DNA from 4 places in the Nonomuraea sp. NPDC050680 genome. Region 1 is predicted to be linked to each of the others. Evidence: riboswitches for the same ligand, from Rfam matches in the RefSeq annotation. Region 1 holds a riboswitch; each other region holds the start of a gene.
The links. Region 1 has a riboswitch for cyclic di-AMP ahead of AB0H88_RS02130 (CHAP domain-containing protein). Riboswitches for the same ligand answer to the same signal wherever they lie in the genome.
Positions count from the first base shown of each region.

Region 1 (6,931 bases):
CGCCGTTCGGCGGATGGTCGTGAACGCACCAACCGTACGGTCTTGCGTTTAACGACTTCACGCGGTCGACCCTGACGGACTCGCTGGTGGTCATTATGTTGCTGACCGGCCGACGAGATCGTCTTGATTTTCGGCGGCCCACTGCGCGAGTTGCGCCAGGGGGCCGTTTGTGAACGATTCCCCCAGCTTGGAGAGCCGGTAGACCGCGCCTGTGTGCGTTGACGCTTGATCGGCGCTGTTGTCTCTCACGACGAGCCCGCGTGCCTGGAGACGTTGTAGCGCCTGAGTCAGCACCTTGTCGCTGACTCCCGCGATCGTCGTGAGCAGTTCCTTGCGTCGCGTTGGCCCCAGGCGCAGGGCCGAGAGCACGACAGGATCCCAAGCGTGGCTGATGAGTTCGGCCGCCGCGCGCACCTGGCAATCGGAGACGAATGTCTGACAGGACCCCTCGAGCACGAAACCCAGTATCGCATCGGTCTCCTACCAAACGGTAGGAGCTCCGTTCGTAGCGTCCCAGGAACACAGCTCGAAACAGAGGAGATCACTGTGAACGTAGGAATCTTGGGCACCGGAAACCTCGCCGTCGCGCTCGGCCGAGCCTGGGCTCCGGCAGGTCACTCACTATTCGTGGCAGGGCGCGACCCCCTGCGCTCCAAGGAGGCCGCCGACCAGATCGGCCCTATGGCGAAGGCTGTCGACCCCACAGAACTCGCAACTCAGATCGACGTGCTCGTGGTGGCGGTCGCTTGGGAAGGGCTGGAGGCGGCGCTGTCTCTCGTCGGCGCCCCCGAGGGGTCACTGGCCGGCAAGGCCGTGATCGACTGCACCAACCCGGTCGACTACACAACCTGTGAGCTGAAGCCGACATCCGGCTCGGCGGCGGCACTCGTGGCGCACACGGCTCCGGGTGCACACGTGGTGAAGGCGCTCCACCTGTTCGCAGGAGCCTCGTGGCCGTACGTGGGTCCGCAGGAGTCAGCGCCGGTCGTGGCGATCTGCGGCGACGAGCCAAGCGCTCTCGATCGCGCTGCGGCGCTTATCCAAGATCTTGGTGCCCGGCCCGCGGTGGTCGGTGGGCTCGGCAGCGCCCGGCAACTGGAGGAGGCCGCCGGCTTCGTCATGAGAGTCGTCGCGGCGGGTTACAACCCGAGGCTCGCCGTTCCCGATGTGGATCCGGCACTCCTTCGAGCAGCACAGACGACGACCGACTAAGCCAGCAGCCCACCGGAGAGGGTCGTGACTCCGGCCTTCACGGCCCTCTGGTTCACCCCTGATACCCCCGCCATGACTCACCCGCTGCCGGAGATCGCTAACTACTGATAGAGACGCTTTCTCATGATCGGCAGCTGTCGGAGGGCGTGGTCACGGCCGAGAAGGTCCGGGACCTGCTGGTGGCTCATCGCCTGGCCGACCGGGCGTTGACGTTCGCGATCGACGCGAGTACGCATCCGCGCCCGTATGCCGAGACCAGCCCGGGACGTCAGTGGCATCACCTGTCCGGACCGGGCGGGGTGGACGGCGGGGTGCCGGGCTGGGCCTGGCAGCCCCTGGTCCAGCTCAACCTCGACCATGACTCGTGGGTCGCGCCGCTGGATGTGATCTGCGTCGAGGTCGGCGGCCCGGCCCAGAGCCTTGCCGCGGTCAGCCAGGTCGACGCACTAGAGGGTCTGTCCGGGCGATCAAGAGGACGGGCTAATGCGTCGCGGTCGTCAGTGCGGGTTATCTCGGTTGCTGCGGATTTGCTGTGCTGTCAAGATCTGCACATGATTACCCCTGGCCCAATAGTCCCTGGTGGTGGCGGCTACCGTCACTCGTACGAGATCAGCGCCCCTGCACGCCTGGTCCAAGTCTCCGGACAGATTCCGGTGGCGCCGGACGGCAGCCTCCCAGACGGATTTGCCGCGCAGTGCCGCCAGGTCTGGGCCAACCTGGCGGCTGCGCTGGCTCATCACGGGATGGGTCTGTCCGACCTGGTCAAGGTGACCACGTTCCTGTCAGACAGGGCGTATCGGGAGGAGAACTCCGCCATCCGGCAGGAGGTACTCGGCGACCACGCTCCGGCTCTGACGGTCATCATCACGGGTATCTACGACGAAGCGTGGCTATTGGAAGTCGAGGCTGTCGCGGCGCGGTAAATGCCGTCCGCCGGTCATGAAGGCCGGTCATGAGCGGAGCCACAGGACGGTGGCTGCGACAGCGACGGTGCCGAGGAAGACGTAGCCGCGCTTGTCATACCGTGTGGCCATGGCCCGTGACTGTTTGAGCTTGTTGATGGCCCTCTCGACGGTGTTGCGCTTTTTGTAGCGGTCCCTATCGAAGGCGGGTGGCCGTCCGCCGCGTGATCCTTTGCGCAGGCGGGCGGCCTGGCTGTCGCTCTTCTCGGGGATGGTGTGGCGGATGCCGCGTCGGCGCAGGTATTGGTCGTGGCCTGGATGGCGTCGGGCTTTGTCGTCACACAGGACGGTGACGCGCCCACAAGAGGATCCGCGCAGCCAGGTCGGCTACGTCTTCACCCTCTTCGGCAAACACCATCGGGATCAGCGCGCGTGCCTGCGCGGCGTCCGCCATCGCGTCCTCGATCCACTCTCGCGCGTAGCCGCGCGCCCGCAGGCGGTCCAGTCGCACCTCGTCGGGGCAGTCCAGTACGGCCCAATGGGCCGGATCGTCCCACCGTCCCGCCGGTGCGAGTTCCGGGGGATCGGGGACAGGGCACAGCAACAGCACCGGATGCCCGGCCCGCCGCACCATGGTGACGATCCGCGCCCACAGCCGGTCGTACGCGGGCCACACGAGAGCGGCCCGCGGGTCGGCGATGGTCACCCCGAGCAGCGCGCCGTCTTCGAGCAGCTCATCCATGTCCATCACGACCAGCCCGTCCGCCGCCCGCAGCAGGTACGGCAACAGGGTCGTCTTTCCCGCGGCGGGAGCGCCCGCGAGCAGGTACAGAGGCGCGAGCCCACCGGCCGGTTGATCTACCACCGGCTTGATCATAGAGAGCCGGCCGACAGGGCGGGGCCACGTGGATGGCGGAGGCCGAGTTCCTTCGCCGACCGGGCCGCAGCCGGTCAGCGTTCGGCCGCGAGGGTGACGCCCAAACCGATGAACACGCTCCCGGTCGCCGCGTCGATCCGGCGGCGCACCGCCTGACGGCCGCGCAGCCAGCCGCCGATCCGCCCGGCCAGCACGCCGACCGTCGCGTCGGCCAGGAACTCCAGGACGATCAGGATGGCGCCGAGGATGGCGAACTGCAGCCAGACCGGCCCCGCCGCGGGATCGATGAACTGGGGAAGGAAGGCGATCATGAACGTGAACGTCTGCGGATTGGCCATGGAGGAGACCACACCGTTGAGGAAGGCACGCCGGCCGGACATTCCGCGGCTGGCCGGATCCTCGGCCTGGCTGTTCTTGCGGTTGCGGATCATCTGGACCCCGAGGTAGATCAGGTACGCGGCGCCGGCGAGCCGTAGCACCGTGAACACGACCGGGAACGTCGTCAGCAGTACGGCGAGCCCGGCGGCGGCCGCGGCGATGTACAACGCGTCACCTGTGATCACGCCGACCGTCGCCAGTAGCCCGGCGCGGGGGCCACCCCGCAGACCGCATCCCAGCACGAACAGCATGTCGGGTCCGGGGGTGATCAGAGCGACGATGGTGGTCGCCGTGAAAACGGCGAGCAGGTGCGGATCGATCGGCATGTGATGATCTTTCCACCTCCGGTGTCGGCGCGCGGCTCCGGGGCCGGCGCGACCAACACCGTTCGGGGCACGCCGGCGCAACTCACGTTCACTGATCAGGAACGGTCAGGCGGCGTAGCGCGGGTAGCCGTAGCCGACGACCTGGGAGGTGGGACGGACGCGCTGTTCGACCTTGCCGTTGCCGGTGTTGCCCTCGATCGTGGAGATCGTGCCGTCGCCGTTGTCCTTGATCACGAAGCCGACATGGCTGATGGAGCTCAAGTCCTTGCTGCCGCTCCAGGAGTAGAAGACCACGGCGCCGGGCTTGGCCACGGTGCCCCAGCGGTGGTTGCCGGCGAACCACTTGGCGTGGGCCACGGTGTAGGCGTCCCAGCCGACCTGGGAGCGGGCGCCGCTCTCCTCGCCGACCCAGGAGACGAACATCGAGCACCAGGCGGCGTTCAGGTAGTCCTGCCTGGTGCCGCCGTCACGCTGGACGGTCTCGGCGGCGCGGGGTGAGTTCACGTACCACTGCTGGAACTTGGTGCCGCCGCCGTTGGCGTCCTCGGACGTGCCGACCTGGGCCTTGGCCAGGTTCAGGACCTGCTGGGCGGTGACGTTCACCTTGGCCTCGCCGTTCCTGCCGCCCTGCGCGGAGGCGGGGGCGGCCTGAGCGGCCTGGGCGGTGGCGGGGGCGGCCTGAGCGGCCTGGGCGGTGGCGGGGGCGGCCTGAGCGGCCTGGGCGGTGGCGGCGTGCCGTGTGGGGGCCGTGGCCGCCGTGTCGGCGTTCGCCGCGGTGTGGGTGCCGAGGGCGGCGGCGGTGATGGTCGCGCCGAGCGCGATCTTGGCGTAGTTGATCTTGGGGGTGCGGATGATGATGATTACTCCTTGCTTCCATTCCGCTTACCGGGTTAGCTGACGGGCTCGGGCGTGGAAGCTGCCCTACGGCACATTGATGTGCCGATTAGCCCCGATCGAGACATGGGTCCCCGGTCCCGCGCACAGGCGGGTTCAGCGGTCACAGGTGATTTCCTGTGATGCATGTGATGGGTATGACGTCCGTACTCGGACATTGGCGGCGCGGCCGGGAGGGATGCTCACTGTCTAGGCCAGGCGCACAGATGGGTACAACGCACCCCTGACCTGGGTAATTCCATCGCAATGAAATCGCCACGCCAGGCCCGCCCAGCTCGTCGATCCGTCAAGTGGCGGGGGCACCTTGTTGATGTCGTGCCAGGGCGCATCCGGAGAAAGTTCGCCTACGGTCTGTCGAAATCGCGTCGCCCGTCCGACGTAGAGGCGTACCGACCAGTCATACAGCCAGGGAGACCCTCATGGCCCAGTACGCGATCCTCATCTTCGACAACGCCGAAGCCGGCGACTACACCCCTGAGCAGCAGGCGGCGAGCCAGCGGCACGCCGACGATCTCGTCGACTCCGGCGCCATGATCGCAGCGTACGCGCTGCGGTCCGCCGACACCGCCACCTCGTTGCGCGGCGACGTGGTCACTGACGGCCCCTTCATCGACTCCAAGGAAGTCATCGCCGGCGTCTGCGTCATCGAGGCCCCCGACCTGGACGCCGCCCTGGACCTGGCGCGTCGTAACCCCGCCGTCCAGTGGGGCCGTGGCGGTGTCGAGGTGCGTCCTGTCGCAGGCGGCATCGCGCCCATCGCCCGATGACGGCCGCGGCGGACGCGGGACAGGCAGAGGCGGACGCGGGGCAGGCGGTCGCCGACGCGCATCGGCGCGAGTGGGCTTTCGTGCTCGCCGCGACCGTGCGCGTCGCGCGGGATCTGGACCTGGCTGAGGAGTGCGTTCAGGAGGCGTATGCCGTGGCGCTCTCGGCCTGGGAACGCCATGGAATCCCCGCCAACCCCGCCGCGTGGCTCACCACCACGGCCAAGCGCAGGGCGATGGACGCGATCCGCCGCGAGCGGACCTTCCGGTCGAAGCTGCCGCTGCTGGTGGAGCCCGACGAGCTCGCTCCGCACAGGCTGACGGAAGGAGATGAGGGAGACCAAAAAGAGGGGGATCGAGAAGAGGGGGACGCGGTGGAACTGGAAGGTGCCGTACCCGATGAACGGCTGCGACTCATCTTCACCTGCTGCCATCCCGCGCTCGCGCAGGAGGCGCAGCTCGCGCTCACGCTGCGGCTGGTGTGCGGGCTGCCGACACCGGACGTCGCCCGGGCACTGCTGGTGTCGGAGCAGACCATGGCCGCCCGGATCACCCAAGCGAAGAAGAAGATCTCCGTCGCCCGCATCCCCTACCGGGTGCCGCGCCCGGCGGAGCTGCCGGACCGGCTGGCAGCCGTACTCGGCGTCCTGCACCTGCTGTTCACCGCCGGGCACACGGCGCCCTCCGGCCCGGCGCTCATGCGCACCGACCTGGCCGACCGCGCGCTGCACCTGGCCCGCGCGCTGCGAGAGCTCATGCCCGACGAGCCCGAGGTCGGCGGGCTGCTGGCACTGCTCGTGGTCACCGACGCCCGGCGCGCGACCCGGACCGGCGCTGACGGCCGGCTGCTGCGGCTTGAGGAGCAGGATCGCTCGCTGTGGGACCGCAGTGCGCTGGCCGAGGCGCACGAGCTGATCGTGGCCGGGCTGCGCGGCGGCCGCGCGGGGCGCTACCTGCTGCAGGCGGCGATCGCCTCGCTGTACGCCGAAGCGCCCTCGTACGAGCAGACGGACTGGCCACAGATCGTGGCACTGTACGACAGGCTGCTGGCGCTCTGGCCCTCACCGGTCGTCGCGCTGAACCGGACCGTTCCGGTGTCGATGCTCCATGGACCGGCGGTCGCACTGACGCTGGTGGAGGCGCTGGAGCAGGATGGCCGGCTCTCCCGGTACCAGTACCTACCGGCGATCAAGGCAGACCTGCTTCGCCGACTCGGCCGTACGGACGAGTCGGCGGCCGCTTACCGGCAGGCGCTGGAGCTGACCGACAACGAGGTTGAGCGGGCCTTCCTCACCGGGCGTCTAACCGGCCAAGCGTGACAAGGCTCAGCCAGGGCCGAGGAAGGTGATCCCCGGCCCTGGCGCGCCGTGAACTACGCCAGGCCCAGCTGCGCCTCGAAACGACCCTCTTCGAGGCGCCGCTTCACGGTGGTCAGGAAGCGGGCCGCGTCAGCGCCGTCCACGAGGCGGTGGTCGTACGTCAGCGCCAGGTACACCATCGACCGAACGGCGATGACCTCGCCCTCAGCGGTGTCGATCACGACGGGACGCTTCACGACGGCGCCGGTGCCGAGCATGC
Region 1 covers NZ_JBFAIF010000001.1:438,797-445,727, reverse strand. Annotated here, with positions in the region: gene AB0H88_RS02160 (helix-turn-helix domain-containing protein) at 94-456, opposite strand; gene AB0H88_RS02155 (NAD(P)-binding domain-containing protein) at 547-1,212, shown strand; gene AB0H88_RS02150 (RidA family protein) at 1,359-2,135, shown strand; partial or broken gene AB0H88_RS02145 (transposase) at 2,163-2,426, opposite strand; gene AB0H88_RS02140 (AAA family ATPase) at 2,452-2,979, opposite strand; gene AB0H88_RS02135 (LysE family translocator) at 3,066-3,695, opposite strand; gene AB0H88_RS02130 (CHAP domain-containing protein) at 3,801-4,298, opposite strand; cyclic di-AMP (ydaO/yuaA leader) riboswitch at 4,560-4,701, opposite strand; gene AB0H88_RS02125 (YciI family protein) at 5,009-5,356, shown strand; gene AB0H88_RS02120 (DUF6596 domain-containing protein) at 5,353-6,672, shown strand; gene sucB (2-oxoglutarate dehydrogenase, E2 component, dihydrolipoamide succinyltransferase) at 6,726-6,931, opposite strand, start outside.

Region 2 (6,931 bases), on a different contig from region 1:
TCCTGGGCGGGCGGCTGGCCAGTGTGCAGAACGAGTACTCGCCGAAGTTCCGCTCCAGCGAGCCGGAGATCGACCTGTGCGAGGAGCTCGGGGTGGCGTTCCTGCCGTGGTCGCCGCTGGGCGGCATCAGCTCGGCGTCGGAGCTCGGTGGTAAGCACGCGGCGTTCGGCACGGTGGCGGCGGCGCGGGGCGTGTCGCCGCAGCAGGTCTGCCTCGCCTGGGAGCTGGCGCGCAGCCCGGTGATGATCCCCATCCCCGGGGCCAGCAGGCCGGAGAGCATCGTCGACTCGGTCGCCGCGGCCGACCTCGTCCTCACCGCCGAGGAGCTGTTCCTGCTTTCCTAGCTGAACGCTTTCCTCACTGAACGCTTTCCTCACTGAACGCTTTCCTGGCTCGACTTCAGGTGGCTGGGGCCGGCTGGTCGCCCTGATCGCCATGCCCGGGCACGGATCGACCGGGAAACCCCGCAGTCCAAGGTCGAGGCCAGTTTCGCGTCCTGAGCGCCGTCATGCGAAGCTGTCCTTGTCCCCAACACCAGGAGGTCCTCATGGCGGAAACACCGGAGCCGGAAGTCGACGAAACTCCCGAGGACGAGATGAAGCGCAAGTTCCGCGAGGCGCTGGAGCGCAAGCGTAACCAGCACGCCGACTCGAGCGCGGGTGGCAGGGGCAATGACCCTTCCAAGATTCACGGCGCTCACGGGCCCGCCGCCAGCAAGCGTTCTTTCAGGCGGAAGAGCGGCGGTTGACCTGGGCTTTTCTGGGGGTACGGCATGCCGTACCCCCTTTTTTCTTGACCTCCTAGGTAGATCTTCGCCCGTTTCATGGCCTTATGTTTGCCTTTGTCCGGTTTGGTATCTATAGTTCATGGAGTTACCAGCCGGTGACTTTGGGGCTTCAACAGGGGAGTACCAACCGGCAGGCGCCGAATCCCGCTCGCGGGAACCGGGGAACCAAACGTTCCTTAGGGGTGAATCCGACCACGGTCGGTAGGGCATCTCCACGTCCGAACCCGTCAGCTAACCCGGTAGGCGAGATGGAGAGGACACCTACCGCATGCGTAACCCCCGCGTAGTGCCGCCAGCCCGCGTGTTGTCATCCGCCGACTGACCGGCACCTTCCCCCCAGCTCTTCCCCGCTCCGCGTAGCGCCCGTTTGGCGTTTTGCCCGGCTACGCACACCTTTCGCGAGCGCAATCCCCTTGTTCCCGTATAAAGGACTTTGCTACTTCATGTCTGTTCGATCTGCCATGCTCACCGCCGCCGTAGTCGGTGCGATCTCCATCGGCGCAGGCACCGCCGCACACGCCGACACCGGCGGCGACAAGAAGGTCCTGCTCAAGGGCTCGACCACCGCGTCCTACTTCTGGGACGACTCCTCCGGCCGCGCCGGGGACACCGGACTGCCGGCCAGCGGCAAGCCCATGCAGAAGGGCCTCGCCGCCAGCCCGAGCTGGCCGCTCATGACCGAAGGCTACGTCGTCTACAAGGGCAAGAAGATGCCCTTCTTCGTCGGCGACCGCGGTCCGGGCGTGCCGTCCTCCAGCGGTGTCATGCTCGACCTCGACGCCAAGACCTTCGCCGCCCTGACCGGTGGCAGCTTCAACTCCAGCACGCTGGGTGTGGACGGCAACGGTGGCGCGGGCCACATCAAGATCCAGTACGTCATCACCAAGTGGGGTAGCGGCCCGGGCAAGAAGAACTACCCGCTGCCCTTCTCGACCGGTTCGTACGCCGTCGTGGACCGCAACCCCGCCAAGCCCCCGACGATCGTGGCCGAGGGCGACAAGCCCGCTTCGGTCAAGCCCGCTCCCGCCAAGGCTGTGCCGGTGGCCGCCAAGAAGGCCGACAAGGCCGGCGCTGTAGAAAAGGCCGGCGCCGTAGAAAAGGCTGAGAAGAAGGTTGTCGAGTCGAACGCCATCGGTGGCGCCGCCGCGGCGGTCGCGCTGGCGGTATTCGGCGGTGGCGTGACGGTCGGCCGCGACCGGATCCGCAAGCTCGTCCGGCGCTGACGGCCGTCAGATCCGAAGACGGTCTTGCTGACGGCCGTCAGATCCGGAGCCGACGATCTCGATGGTCGTCAGGTCCGGGGCTGGCGGTCTTTGCGTCCCGGGAAACAGAATGTCATTCTGACCTCGTGACCACGCTTGCAGCCGCCAACGGCATCGAGATCGCGTACGAGACCTTCGGCTCACCCGGCGGACGTCCCCTGCTCCTGATCATGGGGCTCGGCGCCCAGCTCATCCACTGGGACGACGAGCTCTGCGAGCTCCTGGCGGAACAGGGCCATCACGTCGTCAGATTCGACAACCGGGACGCCGGACTCTCCACACACCTGCACGACGAGGGCGTTCCCGCACTGGGAACGTCCTCTTCGTATCTGCTGGACGACATGGCCGACGACGCCGCCGGGCTGATGGACGCCCTCGGCTGGACCGCCGCCCATGTCGTGGGCGCCTCGATGGGCGGGATGATCGCCCAGACGCTCGCCATCCGGCACCCCGAGCGGGTGCTGACCCTCACCTCGATCATGTCGACACCCGGCCCGGACGTGGCCCCGCCCACGCCGGAGGCCAGCGCGGTGCTGCTCGCCGCGCCCCCCACCGATCGGGACGCCGTGCTCGCCCAGTCCTTGAAAACCTGGTCCGTGATCGGCTCGCCCGGCTTCGACCTGGACCGGGAACGCATCCTCCGGCTGTCCGGCCAGGCCTACGACCGGTGCTTCGACCCGCCGGGCACGACCCGGCAGCTGGCCGCCATCCTGGCCTCCGGCGACCGCACGGAGCGGCTCGGCACGCTGGGGGTGCCCGCCCTGGTCATCCACGGCGAGGCAGACGCGCTCGTCCCGGTCGCCGCCGGCCACGCGACGGCGGCGGCGATTCCGGGTGCCACGCTGCTGACGTTCCCCGGCATGGGCCACGACCTGCCTCGGCCGCTCTGGCCGGACATCGTCGGCGCCATCACCAAGCTCACCACGAGCTGACGCTCACCACGAGCTGACGCTCACCACGAGCTGACGCTCACCACGAGCTGACGCTCACCACGAGCTGACGCTCACCACGAGTTGACGTACCAGGGATCGGTGGAGGTCGGTGGCTCGTGTCCGCCGCGCCCGGACGCGAGCCACCGGATCTCTCAGATCTCCAGCTTCTCCTCGATACCGCGGAGCTGGTGCCGGGCGAGCGCCAGGTTGGCCCGCGCCCGGTCCAGGGCGAGATAGAGGAAGAGCCCCTTGCCGCCGCGGCCGGTGATCGGCCGGATGATGTGGTACTGGCCGCCGAGCGTGATCAGGATGTCCTCGATGGAGTCCTTGAGCCCCAGCGAGTCCATCGTGCGCAGCTTGGCCTTGACCACCTCCGTGTTCCCCGCCGCCGCGACCTGGAGATCCAGGTCCTTGGAGCCGCCGAGCGCCCCCAGCGCCATGCCGCTGCCATGATCGACGATCACCGCGCCCAGCGAGCCGTCGATCGTCATCATCTCCTTGAGAGAGACGTCCATGCTGGCCATGCCTTCCTCCGTTCAAGCTCAGTGAATCCGTGCTGAGATGGCGGCCACGCTGGCCGCCGTCTTGCGTCCCTCCAGCCGGAGCAGCCCGAGATTGGTGCCGGGCTCAGCCAGGACTGCGAGGACGATGGTGGGGCCCGCCGCGTAGAAGGCGGCGAAGCCGGCGGTGCCGGAGATGAGCGTCTCCTCCAGTACGCCCTGGCCCGTCATGATCGTCATTCGCCTGCTCAGCGCGAGCAGTGCCGCGGACAGCGCGGCGACCTGCTCGCCACTGCCGTCGGCGTTGTCGCAGGCGATGCTCATGCCGTCGACCGTGCAGGCGACGCTGCCGCTGATGTCCGGGGTGCGTTCGCGCAGGAGAACCATCTCCCTGAGCACCTCTTCACGCAGCTCCACCGGTGGCCTCCTTTGCGGGCGGGGGAACCTCATGTCAGCTCCTCCAGCGCCTTCTTCAGGCGCATCAGCAGGGCCAGGTCCGTGGGGTCCGCCGTGACCGGCGGGCCGAGCGGCAGGCCCGGGGCACGGGGATCGTGCGGCGGGCGTTGACCGACCGCTCCGCGTTCCCGCTGCGGCAGCGCGCCCTGCCCCTCTCCGGCGATCTTCGCTGCGCTCTCTTCCGGGGCTCGCGACGTGCCGTCCCTGGGAGCGCGCGTGTGGGCGCCCTTGGACGGGCCGTCGTGGGCGCGCGTGGTGGTCGTCTCCACTGGGGGTGCCAGCAGCCCGGCGGCCGCCATCCTCCGTACGGCCAGCAGCACCGAATAGCCGGACCTGCCGATCCGTCTGGCCAGGTCGAGCGGTGTCGCCTCGGCCCCGGCCCCGGTGACGACCTCCCACTGGACCGAATCCAGAGTCACCCCGCTACCCGGCAGCCATGGCGCCGGCCGTACCGGAGCCATGTCCAGCTGGGCGGACGGCCAGATCTGCGCGAGATAGGCGCGGCGGCGCGCGCACTCCCGCACCAGGCCCGCCACGTCGAAGAACCACTGCCCGCCCAGCCAGTGCTGCTCGCCCGGCCGGAACTTCGGCCGCGTCCCGCCTACCGGCAGCAGGAAGAACGCGGCGTCCAGGACGGCCCCGAGCACGCAGTACTGCAGCTCGCCCAGCGTGACGGGCCCCTCCTCCAGCAGGCGCGCGCAGCCCCCGCCGGCCTGCAGCCTGCGCAGCGCGGTCTCCGGCAGCCGCCCGCGCGCCGCCAGCAGCCGCTCGACGCCGGGCGTCTGGGCGCACTCCATGTACGTGACCCGGCCCTCGCTGAGGAAGATCGTCCCGGCTCGGCCCACGCGGAGCGCGCCCGTGGCCCGTTCACGGGCGAGACCGGCCAGAAGCGTGTCCAGCGGTGCCATGGCTCAGGTGAGCAATTGGCGGGAGATGTTCAGCAGGCGGTAGCGCGCCAAGGCGAGATTCGACCGTTCCAGGTCGAGGCGCAGGTAAATGACGAGCGGCCCCTCGAATACCGTTTCGAGGAATCTCAGTAAATGATGGCCTTTGTCGGTAGTGACCAGCATGTCGTCGATGCGGATCGTTTCGCCGGGGCAGGAGCGGGCCAGGCCGTCCATGGTCGCGCGCAGTGTCTCGGTCAGGGCGGCGGCGGAGCTCTCAGCGTCCACACCCTGCGGTGGCCCGCTGATAGCCACGGCCATGCCGCTCGTCTGGTCCACCAGCATCGCGTCCAACGCCCCTGGTATCGCCATGACCTCGGTCAGGCAGTCATCCAGTCCCAGCACGTGACCCTCCCACGCCGTCATGAGGACTGGGACAGCGTAGGAGCGGCGGATGACGGCTGGGCGATCGGATAAAGCGAGATATGTATGAGGTTAAAGATGTCTACGGCCAAGGTAGAGAAAAACCTAACCGCGACGGAGATTTTCCGATTAGGGGTATTGCTGACGGCATTTAAGAGTTTTGCTCACATTATTCTCGGCCCAGCTTTCCGGTATCCAACGGATACTCTGGAGAATATGAAGATCCTTCTCTTTGGCGCGACCGGCATGGTCGGTCAGCGCATCGCCGCCGAGCTGGCGGCCCGCGGCCACGAGGTGACCGGTGTCAGCAGGTCGGGACCGGTCAAGGGAGATGTGCGCGACGCCGCCACGCTGGGCCGCGGCCACGACGCGGTGATCTGCGCGATCGCTCCGCCCCGCGACGGGAGCGAGCCCGAGGGGCCGTTCCTCGACGCCCATCGCGCCCTCATCGACGGCGTCCGCGCCGCCGGGGTCAGCCGGCTCGTCGTCGTCGGCGGCGCCGGCGGCCTGGAGGTGGCGCCCGGTGTCGACCTGGTCGACACGCCCGGCTTCCCGGAGATGTACAAGAAGGAGGCGCTGGCCCAGCGGAGCGCTCTCGGCCTCTACCGCGAGGTCGACGACCTCGACTGGACCTACGTCTCCCCGGCCGCGGAGATCGCGCCCGGAGAGCGCACCGGACACTTCCGTGTCGGTGGCGACCAGCTTCTCGCGGACGCCGAGGGCAACAGCCGCATCTCCGCCGAGGACTACGCGATCGCGATCGCCGACGAGGTGGAGAAGGGCGCGCACCCGCGCCGGCGCATCACGGTGGCCTACTGAACCCCGCCCCGCGCCGGCGCATCACGGTGGCCTACTGAACCCCGCCCGCCCCGGCGCATCACGGTCGCCTACTGAACCCCGCCCCGCTCCTCCACCAGGTCGTCCGGCTCTTCGAGCAGGCCGCCCGGCTCCTCGGGCAGGAGCGCCTTCTCGTCGGGCTTGTGGACGAGCACGTTGTCCACGTACGACTTCACGGCGGCCGGGAGGCCCACGTCGGCCCCGGCCGCCTCCGACAGGTACCACCGGTGGTCCAGCACCTCGTGGAACAGCTGCGCGGGCTCCAGCTTCACGCGCAGCCGGGCCGGAATGCCCTCGACCGTCGGCTGGAACACCTCCGCCAGCCACCGGTGCGCCACGATCGCCTCGTCCTCGTGCCGCAGGCCCTTGGCGACCCGGAAGCCGTCGAGGTCGTTCAGCAGCCGCCTGGCCTGGTTCTCCTCGACGTCGAGCCCGGTGAGCCGGAGCAGCCGCCGCTGGTGGTGCCCCGCGTCGACCACCTTGGGCCGGACGATGAGCCGCCCGGTGCCGACCTTGCGCCGCACCATCATCTCGGCCACGTCGAAGCCGAGCAGGTTGAGCCGCCTGATCCGCTGCTCCACCCGGTGCCAGTCGACCTCTTCGATGATCTCGTCCTGGGTGATCTCGTTCCACAGCCGGTGGTAGCGGGTCACGATGTCCTCGGCGGTGTCCATGGGGTCGATCGACGGGTGCAGCAGCCCGCCCGCCTCCAGGTCGAGCATCTCGCCGAAGATGTTCATGTGCGCGGCCTCGATGTCGGCGAGCCGCTGGCCCTCGCTGAGCATCGGGTGCATCTCGCCGGTCTCCGCGTCCACGAGGTAGGCGGCGAACGCGCCCGCGTCCCTGCGGA
Region 2 covers NZ_JBFAIF010000003.1:538,603-545,533, forward strand. Annotated here, with positions in the region: gene AB0H88_RS13720 (aldo/keto reductase) at 1-344, shown strand, start outside; gene AB0H88_RS13725 (DUF5302 domain-containing protein) at 548-748, shown strand; cyclic di-AMP (ydaO/yuaA leader) riboswitch at 913-1,048, shown strand; gene AB0H88_RS13730 (hypothetical protein) at 1,231-2,010, shown strand; gene AB0H88_RS13735 (alpha/beta hydrolase) at 2,136-2,981, shown strand; gene AB0H88_RS13740 (hypothetical protein) at 3,134-3,505, opposite strand; gene AB0H88_RS13745 (roadblock/LC7 domain-containing protein) at 3,524-3,898, opposite strand; gene AB0H88_RS13750 (hypothetical protein) at 3,928-4,845, opposite strand; gene AB0H88_RS13755 (roadblock/LC7 domain-containing protein) at 4,849-5,226, opposite strand; gene AB0H88_RS13760 (NAD(P)-dependent oxidoreductase) at 5,461-6,063, shown strand; gene AB0H88_RS13765 (DUF4032 domain-containing protein) at 6,132-6,931, opposite strand, start outside.
Region 2: linked by a shared signal. The riboswitch ahead of AB0H88_RS13730 (hypothetical protein) and the one ahead of AB0H88_RS02130 (CHAP domain-containing protein) in region 1 are both predicted to bind cyclic di-AMP.

Region 3 (6,931 bases), on a different contig from region 1:
CCAGGGCAAACATATACCCGGAAAGGCGCGGAGACAATTCAGCGCTACAGAGATTCTGCTGAGCAGCGGCTCAGTTGTGGTTCTCGGCCTGATCCTGGCGGTTTGGACGGCGTCCAGCGGCCTCGGATCGGACCAACTTCACTACGCCAAAGATGAAGGCGGCGCCCACCACCACCGGCGGGATCAGCGCTGACAATACGTCGGTAAGGGCCTGCATTCGTCCTCGCCTCCACAGCGGACGGGGGTTTCGATGGGCGCTTTATCCACAAGCGGCCTGGGCATGAGCGCCCCTCATGCCTCACGAGGTGGACAACCGCCCGCACCTGACCATAGTGGTACATGGATGCCGTCCATGTGCCATGTGCGCCAACATCCGGCAACCCGGACGCCCCATAGCCTAATGCCAGTCTCTCCAGGCTCCTTACCGGATCAAGCGAAAATTTTGCGGAAAGACTTCCGTCCAGGCTCACAAGGCTCAGCGAAGATCTTTGGTCACCCGTGTTCCGGCGAGCCTGTCGTGCGGCCCACGCTGCAGCGGCTTGTCGATCAAGATGAGGATCCCGACGCCGAAGACGAAGATTCCGGCCAGCACATTGAGCACCGGAATGCCCATGACCATCGCCGCTCCCGGATAGACCAGGGCTCGTTTCAGCAGAGCACCGCGCCGAAGGCCGCCCGGCTCCAGGCGAATCCTCATGATCGCCTTGCCGAACGTACGGCCGCTCATGGAATGCGCGGCCCAGTCATAGACCGTATATCCCAGCCCGCCGAGCAGCCAGGCGAACACGCCGGGCAACCGGCCGTCGAACACCTCCAGCAACCCGACAGTTCGGAAGGTGCCCCACAGCACCATGAACAGAATGTAATAGAAGACACCGAAGACGAGGGCTTCAATGAGCCGGGCGGCCAGGCGTTCCCACCATTCCGCGGGGGCGGCGTCACTCCACGGCGGCAACCCGGTCATAACCCACCTCGCCCCTTCGGCGAACCGACCGCTACCCATTTTGCTGCCGTCCGCACATACAAAACAGAGGCCGGCCGGGGGCCAGCCTCTGTTTCGCGTCCGCGAAGACTACTTGATCTTCACTACCACCGTGTTGCTGAACTTGTCGGCGAACGTCTGCTGCAGCGGCTTGTCCCAGAGTTGGGAGGCGCCGTTCAGCGCGACGACGATCCCGCCGAGCAGCGCACCGACCCACGGGATGATGCCGAGGATGTATCCACCCCAGGTGCCACCGGCCCGCTTGAGCGCCACGTCGTTCGGCAGGCCGCCCGGAGGCAGCATGGTGCCCGTCGGCACGATCTTGATCCCCATGACCATCTTGCCGACCGTCTGGCCGCTCATCTTGGTCATGAAGAACTCGTAGGCGACGTACACCGCCGTCATCACGACGGCGATGACGATGTTGTAGGCGGTGTAGCCCAGCAGGCCGCTCGAGACGCCGGTCACGGAGTTGTAGCCGGAGAGCAGGATGGCCCCGAAAACGAGACCGATCACCCAGTTCGCGATGCCGAAGATGACACCGTCGATGATCCTCGCCACGAGCCGCTGCCACCACTCGGCGAGCGGGGCCGGGGCACCGGGGGGCTGAACCCCGTGTGGCTGCTGCTGCCCGTAGCCGGGCTGCTGACCGTACGGCTGCTGCCCGTAGGCGGGCTGCTGGCCGTACTGCTGTTGCTGCTGCCCGTAGTCCGGCTGGCCGTACTGCTGCTGGCCGTAGCCCGGCTGGGACGGCTGCTGTTGCCCGTAACCGGGCTGCTGGCCGTAACCGGGTTGCTGGCCATAGCCGGGCTGCTGGCCCGACGGGGGTTGCTGGCCATAGCCGGGCTGCTGGCCCGACGGGGGCTGCTGGCCGTACTGCTGCTGGCCGTAGCCGGGTTGCGACGGCTGCTGCTGGCCGTAGCCCGGCTGGGACGGCTGCTGCTGCCCGTAACCGGGCTGCTGGCCGTATCCGGGCTGGGATTGCGGTTGCTGGCCGTAACCGGGTTGCGATTGCGGCTGCTGGCCGTATCCGGGCTGGCCGTACTCGGGTTGCTGACCCGAAGCCTGCTGCTGACCGTATCCGGGCTGCTGGCCGTATCCGGGCTGCTGACCGTATTCAGGTTGCTGGCCGTAGCCGGGCTGCTGCCCGTACTGCGGCTGTTGTCCATACTGCGGTTGCTGTGGCTGCTGGCCGTAGCCCTGCTGCTGCTGCTGCCCGTACTGCGGCTGCTGGCCGTAGCCCTGCTGCTGCTGACCGTAGTTGGGCTGCTGACCGTAGGCGTCGTCCGCCCGGTAGCCAACGACCGTCGCATCCGGGTCGGGCTCGCCATAGGGACGGCCCGCGTTGTGATGTCCGTATTCAGTCCCGCCAGGCGCAGAGTTCTCGCCGGATTCGTCCTGTGGATACGGCGGCTGTCCGGTGCTCACCGTGTCACCTCGCTTCGAGTGCGCATGTGGCACGTGTCAGGACACATGCCTGTGCTGCCCAACGTATCGACATAGGTATCAACAATCACCTTTCCCATTAGTCAAGGTCCGCGTCACCCGATGTCAGGTGGAGAAGCATGCGGGTGTTCCCCAGGGTGTTGGGCTTGACGTGTTCGAGGTCGAGGAACTCGGCGACACCCTCGTCGTACGAGGCCAGCAGCTCCGCATAGACCTCGGGTGAGACCGGGGTGCCCTGTACGGGGCGGAATCCATGCCTCGCGAAAAAATCCACCTCGAAAGTCAGACAGAAAACCCGGCGCAGGCCGAGTTCCCGGGCCGTTTTGATCAAGGAGGAGACGATCCGATGCCCGATTCCGAAGCCACGGAACTCCGGATCGACGGCCACCGTGCGAATCTCCGCGAGATCCTCCCAAAGAACATGCAGCGCGCCACAGCCGACCACTTGGCCGCCGCGCTCGGCGATCCAGAACTCCTGCACGTCCTCGTACAGCGTGACGGTGGCCTTCTCCAGAAGCCGGGGTCCAGCGCCCGCGTATGTGTCGACCAGGAGACGGATCGTCCTGACATCCGGCGTGCGGGCACGCCGGACGACGACTTCCGTGTCCGGGACTGTCACTTCGGCGACCTGCTCCATGGGTCTCCAGCGTACAGATCCGATTACGGCCTCCCCCTAACTCTGACGTCTCTCCCATCTCATGACATCTCGTGGTTGATCGAGCACGATGCGGGATCCCTTGGCACACAGGCTTCCATGCCTTGACGAACTTGGTGCAAAAAGGACATAAAGTTTGTTCAGCACCGGCAAGCACGAGATCACCTCGTGACCCTTCGGTTGCGAAACCTCTACAGACTTGGCAGTTCTGGTTGAGCACGAACCCGGAGTGCACTAGTGTCCAGCGACGATGTCACCCACGCGAGCCAGCGTGGAGACACGCCCAATCCCGCAAGGGAGCCGGGGACCCGCCGGTGGCGACCTCATCCCGACGCCACCACCCATGGGGTGAATCCGAGCGAGTCGTTCGGTAGGGCTGCTCCGGCCCGAACCCGTCAGCTAACCCGGTAGGCGCCGATGAGAGGAGCTGGTTGGTGAAGCAGACCCGCGATCGCGAGGGGAAGCCGGCGGGCGCTCACGCCCGCCTTCCGGAGCTCCGGAAGGTCCCCACCCGGTTGGGTGTCATCGCGGCGACCATCGCCACCCTCCTCTTCGCCGTCCCCGTCGGCTCCGCCGTCGCCGATCCCAAGCCCTCCCTGAAGGACCTGTCCAAGCAGGCCGAGGAGCTCCACACCCAGATCGAGACGCTCAGCGAGGAGTTCAACGGTCAGCGGGAGAAGCTCAAGACCGCCAAGAAGTCGGCTGAGGCGGCCCGGAAGACGCTGTCCACCAGTGAGGCCGATCTGGCCGCCAAGCGCGCCAAGGCCGCGATGCTGGCCCAGAACGCCTACATCAACGGCGGCTTCGGCCAGGCACTGAACTTCGCCACCTCCGAGGACCCCGAGAGCTTCCTCGACCGGGCGGCCACCACCTACGCGCTGGAGCAGCAGCAGGGCTTCGAGGTCAACCAGGTGACCACGGCCAGGGCGGCCGCCGAGCAGGCGAGGGCCAGCGCCAAGACGCGCATCGACGAGGTCGAGAAGATCGTCGAGAACCTCGGCACCAAGCGCGACAAGATCACCGCGCTCGTCGCCAAGGTCGAGAGCAGCCTCTTCAAGCGGGCGATCGGCGAGGCGGGCCGTCCCGGCACCCGGGCCTCGCGGGTCAATCTGCCGGTGATCGGCGCCGGCAAGGCCGCCACGGCCGCCAGGTGGGCGCTCACGCAGCAGCTCAAGCCGTACGTCTGGGGCGCCGAGGGGCCGACCTCGTACGACTGCTCCGGCCTCGTGATGGCTGCCTACCAGCGGGTGGGCATCTCACTGCCGCACTACACGGGCGACCAGTGGACGGCCGGACGGCACATCTCCAAGGAGGAGCTGCGCGCCGGCGACCTGGTCTTCTTCTATGGCGACCTGCACCACGTCGGCATCTACATCGGCGGCGGCATGATGGTCCACGCACCGCAGACCGGTGACGTCGTGCGGATCGCGTCCATCGCCCGCCGTCCGTTCGCGGGCGCCGTACGCATCGCCGACTGACCTCCGCGCGCCACAGGCACTCCGACGGCCGACGCTTCGGCCGCCGGCACAGTGACAGCAGGTGCTCTCAGAGCCTAAACCCCCACTCACAGCAGGTGCTCTGGCGGTCGGCTCTCTGACAGCTGGGGCCCTGGCGGCTGGGCCGGTCGAGCGGTCAGATGAGCTGGCGGCGGGCGGCCCAGGCCACGGCCTCGATCGCGGTGGCGACTCCGATGCGGTCGCAGATACCCCGTAGTCTCCGGCGTACCGTGCGCCCGCTGATATCCAGTCGTCTGCCAACGCGATCAACCGTGACCCCCTTGGCAAGCTCCGCCAGCAACGCAAGATCCGCGTGGCTGAGCTCGACGCTCTCAGTGAGCACATACATCGGGAGCCCTCCCCCCAACAGCAGAACTCGAGACGTCTATGTCCGAGCAGGACTGCTGTTCGTCTCGCAGACGGTAAACGCATTCTGGAAAGGTCGTCAAGCCAGCGAATACCGCCCTCTGACCATCGCCATTGACATGATCCGCTGTATGTGAAGTACTCCCCATATGTCGGCACACTTCGGGGCCAGATGAGGGATCACAGCCGTCCTTACAACGGCTCCGGCGCGAGCCCCGCGGACTCGCTGGACTTCGATCCATGGAACGCGAATATTATTCGCACTTCATAGGCGCGATATCGGAAATGTGGCTGCTTGCGGCCGGGTCGGCAGGGCGCGCCAAGGAGTATGAACGGTTCAGGCACCGGAGGAAGGCGTCGTCCATCGCGGCCCGTCGCGGGCGGCCGAGAGATCGCTTGCCCGGCGCGCCGGGCCGCGTCAAGGAACCGGCGAAGGTCGCCGCCCGCGTTCTCCTACTCGCCGCAGGAGACCGGACCGCTGTCAACCCCATCGCCGGCGGTGCCCGTGCGCGGGCGACGCGAACCGGTTCGGCCCGGCGTGGGAGCCGGGCCGACCGCCTTCGGTGACAGGCGGGTCAGTTGGTCGGCTTGACCAGCGGGAACAAGATCGTTTCCCGGATGCTCTTGCCGGTGAAAGCCATGATCATCCGGTCGATCCCGGCCCCCATGCCACCCGTGGGCGGCATGGCGTACTCCAGCGCCTGCAGGAAGTCCTCGTCGAGCTGCATGGCCTCCACGTCGCCCCCGGCGGCCAGCAGTGACTGCTCCACCAGGCGCCGGCGCTGCTCGACCGGGTCGACGAGCTCGGAGTAGGCGGTGCCCAGCTCGGTGCCGAACCCGATGAGGTCCCACTTCTCGGTCAGCAGCGGGTTGTCGCGGTGCTGGCGGGTCAGCGGGGAGGTTTCCAACGGGTAGTCCATGACGAACGTCGGCTGGATGAGCGTGTGCTCGACGAGGGCCTCGAAGATCTCCTGGACGAGCTTGCCCTGGCCCCACTTCGGGTCCCAGTGGATGTCGCGCCCGTCGGCGAATTTCCGGACCTGCTCGAGCGGGGTGTCGGTGGTGACCTCCTCGCCGAGCGCCTCGGACACCGCCCCGTACAGCGTGATGCGCGGCCACTCCGGGATGCCCAGGTCCACCTCGACGCCGTCGTGGACGACCACCGAGGTGCCCAGCGCGGCCAGGACGGCCTTCTGGTACATCCGCTGGGTCAGGTCGGCCATGTCGTTGTAGTCGAGGTAGGTGCCGTACGCCTCGATCATCGTGAACTCGGGGTTGTGCGTGGAGTCCGCGCCCTCGTTGCGGAAGTTGCGGTTGATCTCGAAGACCTTCTCGATGCCGCCGACCACGAGCCGCTTCAGGTAGAGCTCGATCGCGATGCGAAGGTAGAGCTCCATGTTGTACGCGTTGATGTGGGTCTTGAACGGCCGGGCCGTCGCGCCGCCGTGGATCGGCTGCAGCATGGGCGTCTCGACCTCGAGGTAGCCCTCCTCATGCCAGAAGTCGCGCACCGCGCGCACCGTGGCGCTACGTATGCGGGCCATCTCCCGGGCCTCGTCATTGACGATGAGGTCGACGTAGCGCTGGCGTACGCGGGCCTCTGGGTCGGTGAGGCCGACGTGCTTCTCCGGCAGCGGGCGCAGGCACTTGGCGGTGATCTGCCAGCGGTCGGCCAGGATCGACAGCTCGCCGCGGCGGGAGGTGATGACCTCGCCCTCCACGCCCACGTGGTCGCCCAGGTCGACGTCGCGCTTCCAGGCCGCCAGCGACTCCTCGCCGACCTTGTCGAGCGAGATCATCACCTGTAGGTCGCCGCTGCCGTCGCGGAGTGTGGCGAAGCAGAGCTTGCCGCCCACGCGGTTGAGCATGACGCGGCCCGCGACGCCGACCTTGTCGCCGGTCGCGGTGTCCGGGTCGAGGGCCTGGTATTTCTCCCTCACCTCGGCGTTGGTCGCCGTGCGGGGAAAGGTCACCGGGTAAGGATCG
Region 3 covers NZ_JBFAIF010000019.1:104,046-110,976, reverse strand. Annotated here, with positions in the region: gene AB0H88_RS40840 (RDD family protein) at 476-964, opposite strand; partial or broken gene AB0H88_RS40835 (RDD family protein) at 1,073-1,552, opposite strand; gene AB0H88_RS40830 (hypothetical protein) at 1,598-2,485, shown strand; gene AB0H88_RS40825 (amino-acid N-acetyltransferase) at 2,508-3,065, opposite strand; cyclic di-AMP (ydaO/yuaA leader) riboswitch at 3,354-3,512, shown strand; gene AB0H88_RS40820 (NlpC/P60 family protein) at 3,518-4,561, shown strand; gene AB0H88_RS40815 (LuxR C-terminal-related transcriptional regulator) at 4,716-4,928, opposite strand; gene lysX (bifunctional lysylphosphatidylglycerol synthetase/lysine--tRNA ligase LysX) at 5,521-6,931, opposite strand, start outside.
Region 3: linked by a shared signal. The riboswitch ahead of AB0H88_RS40820 (NlpC/P60 family protein) and the one ahead of AB0H88_RS02130 (CHAP domain-containing protein) in region 1 are both predicted to bind cyclic di-AMP.

Region 4 (6,931 bases), on a different contig from region 1:
TTTCCCGGCTGGGCCCGCGCCCGCAACAGCGGCTTGTACGGCCCCGCGGCCAGCAGGGACAGCAACCGGAGCGTGGCCAGCCCGTCGTCGACGATCACGATGCGACCCGGATGGGAGACGAGCCAGCGCAGCTGAACCCGGCCGGAGAAGGCGTCGCCGATGGCGTGCGGGGAACGCGGCATGCGCTCGCGCGGCTCGGCCAGCTCCAACCCCTCGGGCAGAGTCAGGCCGGACAGCTCCCGGCGGGTGGCCTTGAGCGCTCGCAGCCCGGCACGCGGCACGACGAGCGTGGCAGGCCCGAGCATCCCAGCGCGGTGCGCCTCTATGGCGCACAGCATCTGAAGCGGGGACTCCACCCAGGCCGACGCCTGTTTGCCCACTCTGTTACCCCCGCGGGGTGATAGCCCGATCACGACCGCTTCAAGCTAGCCCGGCCGCCTTAAGCCGCCAGAAACGGGACATGAACAATGGGACCATGAACTCGCTACTACTCAACAGCGACGGCGTACAGGTGCCGCAGCTCGGGTTCGGCGTCTGGCAGGTGCCGAGCGACGAGGCCGAACAGGTCGTGACGGCCGCCCTGGAAGCCGGTTACCGCCATATCGACACCGCCAGCGCGTACGGGAACGAGGAGGGCGTCGGCCGGGCCGTACGCGCCTCGGGGATCCCGCGCGAGAAGCTGTTCGTCACCACCAAGCTCTTCAACAGCGACCATGAGCGGGCGGAGGAGGCGTTCGACGAGAGCCTGTCCCGGCTCGGTCTCGACTACGTGGACCTGTATCTGATCCACTGGCCGGTGCCGGCGCGGAACAAGTACCTGCAGGCATGGCGCGGCCTGGAGAAGATCTACCGTCAGGGTCGGGCCAAGGCGATCGGTGTGTCCAATTTCACCGTCGAGACGCTCACCCGGGTCATCGACGAGGCCGACATCGTTCCGTCCATCAACCAGATCGAGCTGCACCCGTACTTCCAGCAGCGCGGGCTGCGGGAGTTCCACGAGGCCAACGGCATCCTCACAGAGGCGTGGAGCCCGCTGGGGCAGGGCAAGGGCCTGCTCGGCGACCCGGCACTCGCCGTGCTGTCGGAGAAGCACGCCAGGACACCCGCGCAAATCGTGCTGCGCTGGCACATCCAGCTCGGCAACGTGGTGATCCCCAAATCGGTCACGCCGGCGCGGATCAAGGAGAACTTCGAGGTGTTCGACTTCGTCCTCGACAACGAGGACATGGCGGCCATCGGCGCGCTGAACCAGGAGAACGGCCGCATCGGCCCCAACCCGGACACTTTCGCCTGGATGGGGTGATTCCCTACGATCTTTCCTCATGAAGGATCTCTCATGGGGTATCGCGGCCACAGGCGTCATCGCGGCAAAGGTCGGGGCGGTCATCGCCGCTGAGCCAGGAATGCGGGTGGCCGCCGTCGGCTCGCGCGACCTCGGCCGCGCGCGGGCGCTGGCCTCGGCGCTGGACGCCGAGTCGGCGTACGGCTCGTACGCGGAACTGTGCGCCGACCCCGGCGTAGACGCGGTCTACGTGGCGACCCCGCACGCCCAGCACCTGGAGGTCGCCGAGGCGGCGATCGCGGCGGGCAAGGCGGTGCTGTGCGAGAAGCCGCTCGCCGCCTCCGTCGCCGACGCCGAGCGGATGGTCCGCCTGGCGCGCGAAGCCGGGGTTTTTCTGATGGAGGCCATGTGGACCCGATTCAATCCGCTCATCCAGCGGGTGGCCGCCGATCCCCGGTTCGGGGAGATCCGCTCGGTCCAGGCGTCGTTCGGCTTCAGGCACCCGTACGATCCCGCACACCGGCTGTGGGCGCCGGAGCTGGGCGGCGGGGCGCTGCTCGACCTGGGCGTCTACTCGTTCGGGCTGGCGCAGTTACTGCTCGGGATGCCCTCACGGATGCACGTCACGGGCTCGCTGGCGCCCTCAGGAGTGGACGCGGAGGCGGGCGGGGTGCTGGTCTATCCGGGCGGCAGGCGGGCTCTGGTGGAGTGCTCGCTGCTGGGTCCGTACGCGAACGACGCCCTCGTGGTGGGCACCGACATGCGCGCCCACCTCGAGGCGCCGTTCTGGGCTCCTGAGCGGGTCGTGCTGAGCGGGCCGTCGATGGAGACGGAGGAGCTCGTACTCGATCCGGCGGACAACGGGTACGCCGGCGAGGTGCGCGAGGTACGGGACGCCATGGCCGAAGGCAGGACCGAATCCGCGATCATGCCACTTGACGAAAGCCTTGCCATGATGGGGCTTCTGGCCGACGCGAGGGAGCAGCTCTCTTAGCTGGCGGTTTATCCATTTGTAAGACCCTTGCCACTTGCATTACCTTTGTGGTCATATGAGGCATACGTCCGGTTTGTCCGTTCGTTGCCAGACCATCGCACAAGGCATCACAGGACCGTCCTGTGACCGCTGAATCCGCCTCGCGCGGAACCGGGGACCCACCGTCCTTTTGGGGTGTATCGGCACGTCACGTGCCGTAGGACAGCTTCCACGTCCGAACCCGTCAGCTAACCCGGTAAGCGGCATGGAAGCAAGGAGTACCCCCTCGATGGCCAAGTCCCATCTTTTTCGTGCCACCAAGTCGACCTTCGCTCACGCCGTCCTCGGCGTGAGCGTCGCGGCCGCCGCCCTCGCCGGCCAGTCCGCCGCCCACGCGGACACCCTCGCCGCCCACGCTCCGGCCCCCGCGGTCGCGGCTCCGGCGCACGCCGCCTCCGCCGCGAAGAGCCACCCGGAGAGCGAGATCAAGGCCAGGGCCACGGTCTCGCGGGTTCTGGCGCTGGCCAAGGCCCAGGTCGGCACCTCTGAGAACGCCTACGGAGGCGGCACCAAGTTCCAGAAGTGGTACATGAACTCCCCCCGCGCCCTGGAGACCCTCAGGCGCGACGGCGGCACCCGGGCGGACTACCTGAACGCCGCCTGGTGCTCGATGTTCGTCTCGTGGGTCGGCGACCAGTCCGGCGCGCGCAGCATGATCGGCTGGGACGCCTACACGGTCGAGCACGCGAAGTGGTTCGCCGGCAACAACCGCTGGGGCACGACCCCGAAGCCGGGTGCCGTGGTGTTCTTCTCGTGGGGCGGCAGCAAGAGCCTGGACGACATCGAGCATGTCGGGTTCGTCGTCAAGGACAACCACAACGGGACGATCTCCACGATTGAGGGCAACACCGGCAACGGCAGCGTCCAGCAGCGCGTCCGGCCGACATCCCAGGTCGTCGGCTACGGCTACCCGAACTACGGCGCCTGACGACTTCCTGATCGAGGGCTCTCCTGCCGACGAGCGCGCGTCCTTCTGGACGCGCGCTCGTCGGTGTCTTTCCTGGCGTGCGTGCGTCTTCCCAGGTTGGGCCGAACAGCGCATGGCTGCCTTATCTGCCCATCCGACCGCAACCCCCAAGTTTGGGGATGTCACGGGTCTGCCGTCACCTCAGACACTGACGGTGGCCGGACAGCGAGCCGGTTCTCGATACTGGAGGAGGGGACATGTCACCGACGACGCAGCAGGACAACTGGCGCTTCTGCAACAAGTGCTACACCCTTTGGTGGAATGGCCGCCCCGACAACGGGCACTGCCCCGCGGGCGGCGCCCACGAGGGACACGGCAGTTGGAACTTCTACCTCCCGGCGAACCCCGCCGAGCACATCTGACGCAAGACCGGGCCCCCGGCCGATCTCCCCGCGACGCCACGGCTTCGCGGGGAGATCGGCGTTGGATCCCACGGATCGGGGAAGGCAGCCCCACCAGAAGGACCAGACAGTAGGTGGCCGTCAGTGGGCCAGGCCGGTCATGGCGAGCGACAGCAGGCGCTGGGCCATCTGCGGGTGACCCGGCGACTGCTCGCCCGCCCACGCCACCCCGGCGGCCAGCGCCAGCAGCTCCTCCGTGGTGATGTCCGCCCGGACGGCGCCCTGCGCCTGGGCCCGTTCCAGCAGGCGGGAACCCGCCGCCCGCATCGCGGCGCACGAGGCGTGCAGCTCCGAGCTCTCATCCCGCAACGCCGCCATGACCGACTCCGGCAGCCCGCGGTAGGTCGCCGACCCGGCCGCCACCTCCGCGAGCCAGGTGAGCAGCGCGTCGCGCGGCGACGGCTCGGCGAGCAGGCCGGCGGCTCGGCGGCCCAGCGCGTCGAAGCGGTCGCGCATGAGCGCCTGGAGCAGCGCCTCGCGCGTCGGGAAGTGCCGGTAGAGGGTACCGATCCCCACACCGGCGCGCCGGGCGATGTCGCGCAGCGACGCCTCCGTGCCGTGCTCGGCGAATGCCGCGCGGGCGGCGGTCAGGAGCTGGTCGTGGTTGTGACGGGCATCCGCGCGAAGCGCCTCGGGCACGGCAGGGCTCTCCTTTGACATTGACAAGCGGAGCAGTGCTCCGTAGATTTCGGAGCATCGCTCCGCATAATCTACCAAGGAGATGCCATGACCGATCGAACCGTGCTCGTCACCGGCGCCACCGGCCAGCAGGGCGGCGCCACCGCACGCGCGCTGCTGGCGGCGGACTGGCACGTCAGAGCCCTGGTACGCGACCCGAACACCGCGGCGGCCGGGCGGCTGGCGAAGGCGGGTGCCGAGCTCGTACCGGGTGACATGGGCGACCGCGAGTCGCTGGCGGAGGCGGTGCGCGGCGCCTACGGCGTGTTCAGCGTGCAGCCGGCCGCCGGTCCACCGCACGGGGTCGCCGAGGAGGTGCGGCTCGGCGTCAACGTGGCCGACGCCGCGCACGAGGCCGGCGTACGGCACCTCGTCTACGCCTCGGTCGGCGGCGCCGACCGGGACACCTCGATCTCCCACTGGAACACCAAGTGGGAGATCGAGCGCCACATCAGGTCGCTCGGCCTGCCGGCCACGATCCTGCGCCCGGTCATGTTCATGGAGAACCACACCGGGCCCCACTACGGCGTGACCGGCGAAGGGGCGCTCGTCCGGCTCATCCCGCCGAAGGCGATGGTCCAGCTCATCGCCGTCACCGACATCGGCGCGTTCGCCGCGCTGGCCTTCGGCGACCCGGACCGCTACCTCGGCTTGGCGCTGGAGCTGGCCGGTGACGAGCTGTCCCGCGCCGACCTGGTGGCCGCGATCGCCCGCGCCACCGGTCGTCCCGTGAACGTCGAGCCCATCCCGGCGGAACGGCGGGCGGAGCTCGGGCTGAGGCAGAGCGACATGGAGTCGATGGAGTCGTTCGCGGGCTGGCAGGCGGACATCCCCGCCCTGCGGGCCCTGCACCCGGGGCTGATGGACTTCGAGACGTGGCTGGAGCGCGAGGGCAAGGCCCTGTTCGCGGCCCTGTTCGCGGCCTCCTGACCGCGCTCTCAACAAATCGCCTGGTTTCCGCATCTCATTTCCTAGATGACAGTCACTGCTAAAGGGAAAGAAGCGGCCATGGGTGCCCTGCGCGAGATCCCACCGCGGTCCGGGCGGACTCGCGCAGCCGTGCTGTTGCCTGCGGCTGCGGTCGCCTTCGTGGTCCTGATCGGCTCCGGCGTGCCCGCCCGCGCGGCGGACGGGGCAGCCGCCCCGGCCGCCGAGGTCATGCGTTCGGGCGTCCCCAAGGGGTTCTTGCTCTACGAGAGCAAGACGACCAGGAAAAAGTTCGAGAAGAAGATCGGCCGGATGTCCTGGAAGTTCAGCGATCGTCGGAGCGCGCCGCTGCTGATCAATCCCTGCGGGGTCGAAAAGCGAGCGGACAAAGACCGCCAGGCGGCACGGACCATCACCGGCAGAAGCGTGATGTGGGACGGCGATTACGCCGAGCAGCTGATCGTCTATCAGGACGAGATGGCCGCCAGTACGGCCATCAAGAGCCTGCGATCAGAACTGCGCCGGTGCGGCAAGCGGAATCGCGATTCCTTCACCTTCACCACAAGACCCGCCCATATCGGCGACGAGGCGTTCTTGGTGAATGTCTTCCAAGTCGCCTCCGCCATGACCGGCACCGTCATGCGGCAGGGCAGGTCACTGGCCGTCTACGCCCTCCCCTACTACCGCAAGAACTGGCGGGAATCGGACTACGGCGGATCCCAAGCCCGGATCATGGCCAGGAAGCTGTCCGCGTCCTCGCTTGGTAGGTAGATCGCCTTTTCTTACCGCCGCAGGACCGAAGGCGCCGGTCCTGGTTCGCGGCGCCGGTGACCGCCTACGACGTCTCCTGGTAAAGAATTCTGCTCACGTGTCGATTCGGGGTCTGACCGTTCGACGCGTTCGTGAGAGTGGCGTTCGTGAGAGTGGCGTTCGTGAGAGTGAAGGAGGCGGATCGTGAAGTTCATGATCGTGGGGAAGGCGAACGAGGCGACCGAGGCCGGGGCGCTGCCCAGCCAGGAGCTCGTCGACGCGATGGGCGCCTACAACGAGAGCCTGGCCAGGGCGGGGGTGCTGCTGGCCGCCGAGGGGCTGTACCCCAGCTCCCACGGTGCGCAGATCGCCTATACCAAGGACGGCAAGGCGACGGTGCTCGACGGGCCGTTCGCCGAGGCCAAGGAGCTCATCGCCGGGTTCTGGCTGATCCAGGTCAAGTCCCGGGAAGAGGCCATCGAATGGGCGCTGCGGGTGCCGGTTCCCGGTGGGCATGAGGGGGTCGGGTTGGACGTCTGGCAGGTGTTCGACGCCTCCGACCTGCCGGACGAGTCGATGACTCCCGAGGCGGCCGAACGCGAGGCGGCATTGCGCGAGCGCCTGACGGGTTCCGCCGGACAATAGAAGCCGCCCCCAAGCCCCAGGCCCCGGCTTGCGGGAGATGGGGCGGGCTGGTCTTATGGCCACGTGATGGCTTCCGACACGCATCGGGCGATCGAGACGGTCTGGCGGATGGAGGCGGCGCGGCTCATCGCCGGCCTGACCGGGCTCGTGCGCGACCTCGGTTTGGCCGAGGAGTTGGCCCAGGACGCGCTGGTCGCGGCGCTGGAGCAGTGGCCGGAGTCGGGGGTGCCGGGCAATCCCGGGGCCTG
Region 4 covers NZ_JBFAIF010000004.1:862,266-869,196, forward strand. Annotated here, with positions in the region: gene AB0H88_RS19575 (hypothetical protein) at 1-356, opposite strand, end outside; gene AB0H88_RS19580 (aldo/keto reductase) at 476-1,303, shown strand; gene AB0H88_RS19585 (Gfo/Idh/MocA family oxidoreductase) at 1,323-2,276, shown strand; cyclic di-AMP (ydaO/yuaA leader) riboswitch at 2,394-2,533, shown strand; gene AB0H88_RS19590 (CHAP domain-containing protein) at 2,545-3,243, shown strand; gene AB0H88_RS19595 (hypothetical protein) at 3,480-3,644, shown strand; gene AB0H88_RS19600 (helix-turn-helix domain-containing protein) at 3,765-4,322, opposite strand; gene AB0H88_RS19605 (NmrA/HSCARG family protein) at 4,410-5,291, shown strand; gene AB0H88_RS19610 (hypothetical protein) at 5,370-6,059, shown strand; gene AB0H88_RS19615 (YciI family protein) at 6,252-6,683, shown strand; gene AB0H88_RS19620 (RNA polymerase sigma factor) at 6,750-6,931, shown strand, end outside.
Region 4: linked by a shared signal. The riboswitch ahead of AB0H88_RS19590 (CHAP domain-containing protein) and the one ahead of AB0H88_RS02130 (CHAP domain-containing protein) in region 1 are both predicted to bind cyclic di-AMP.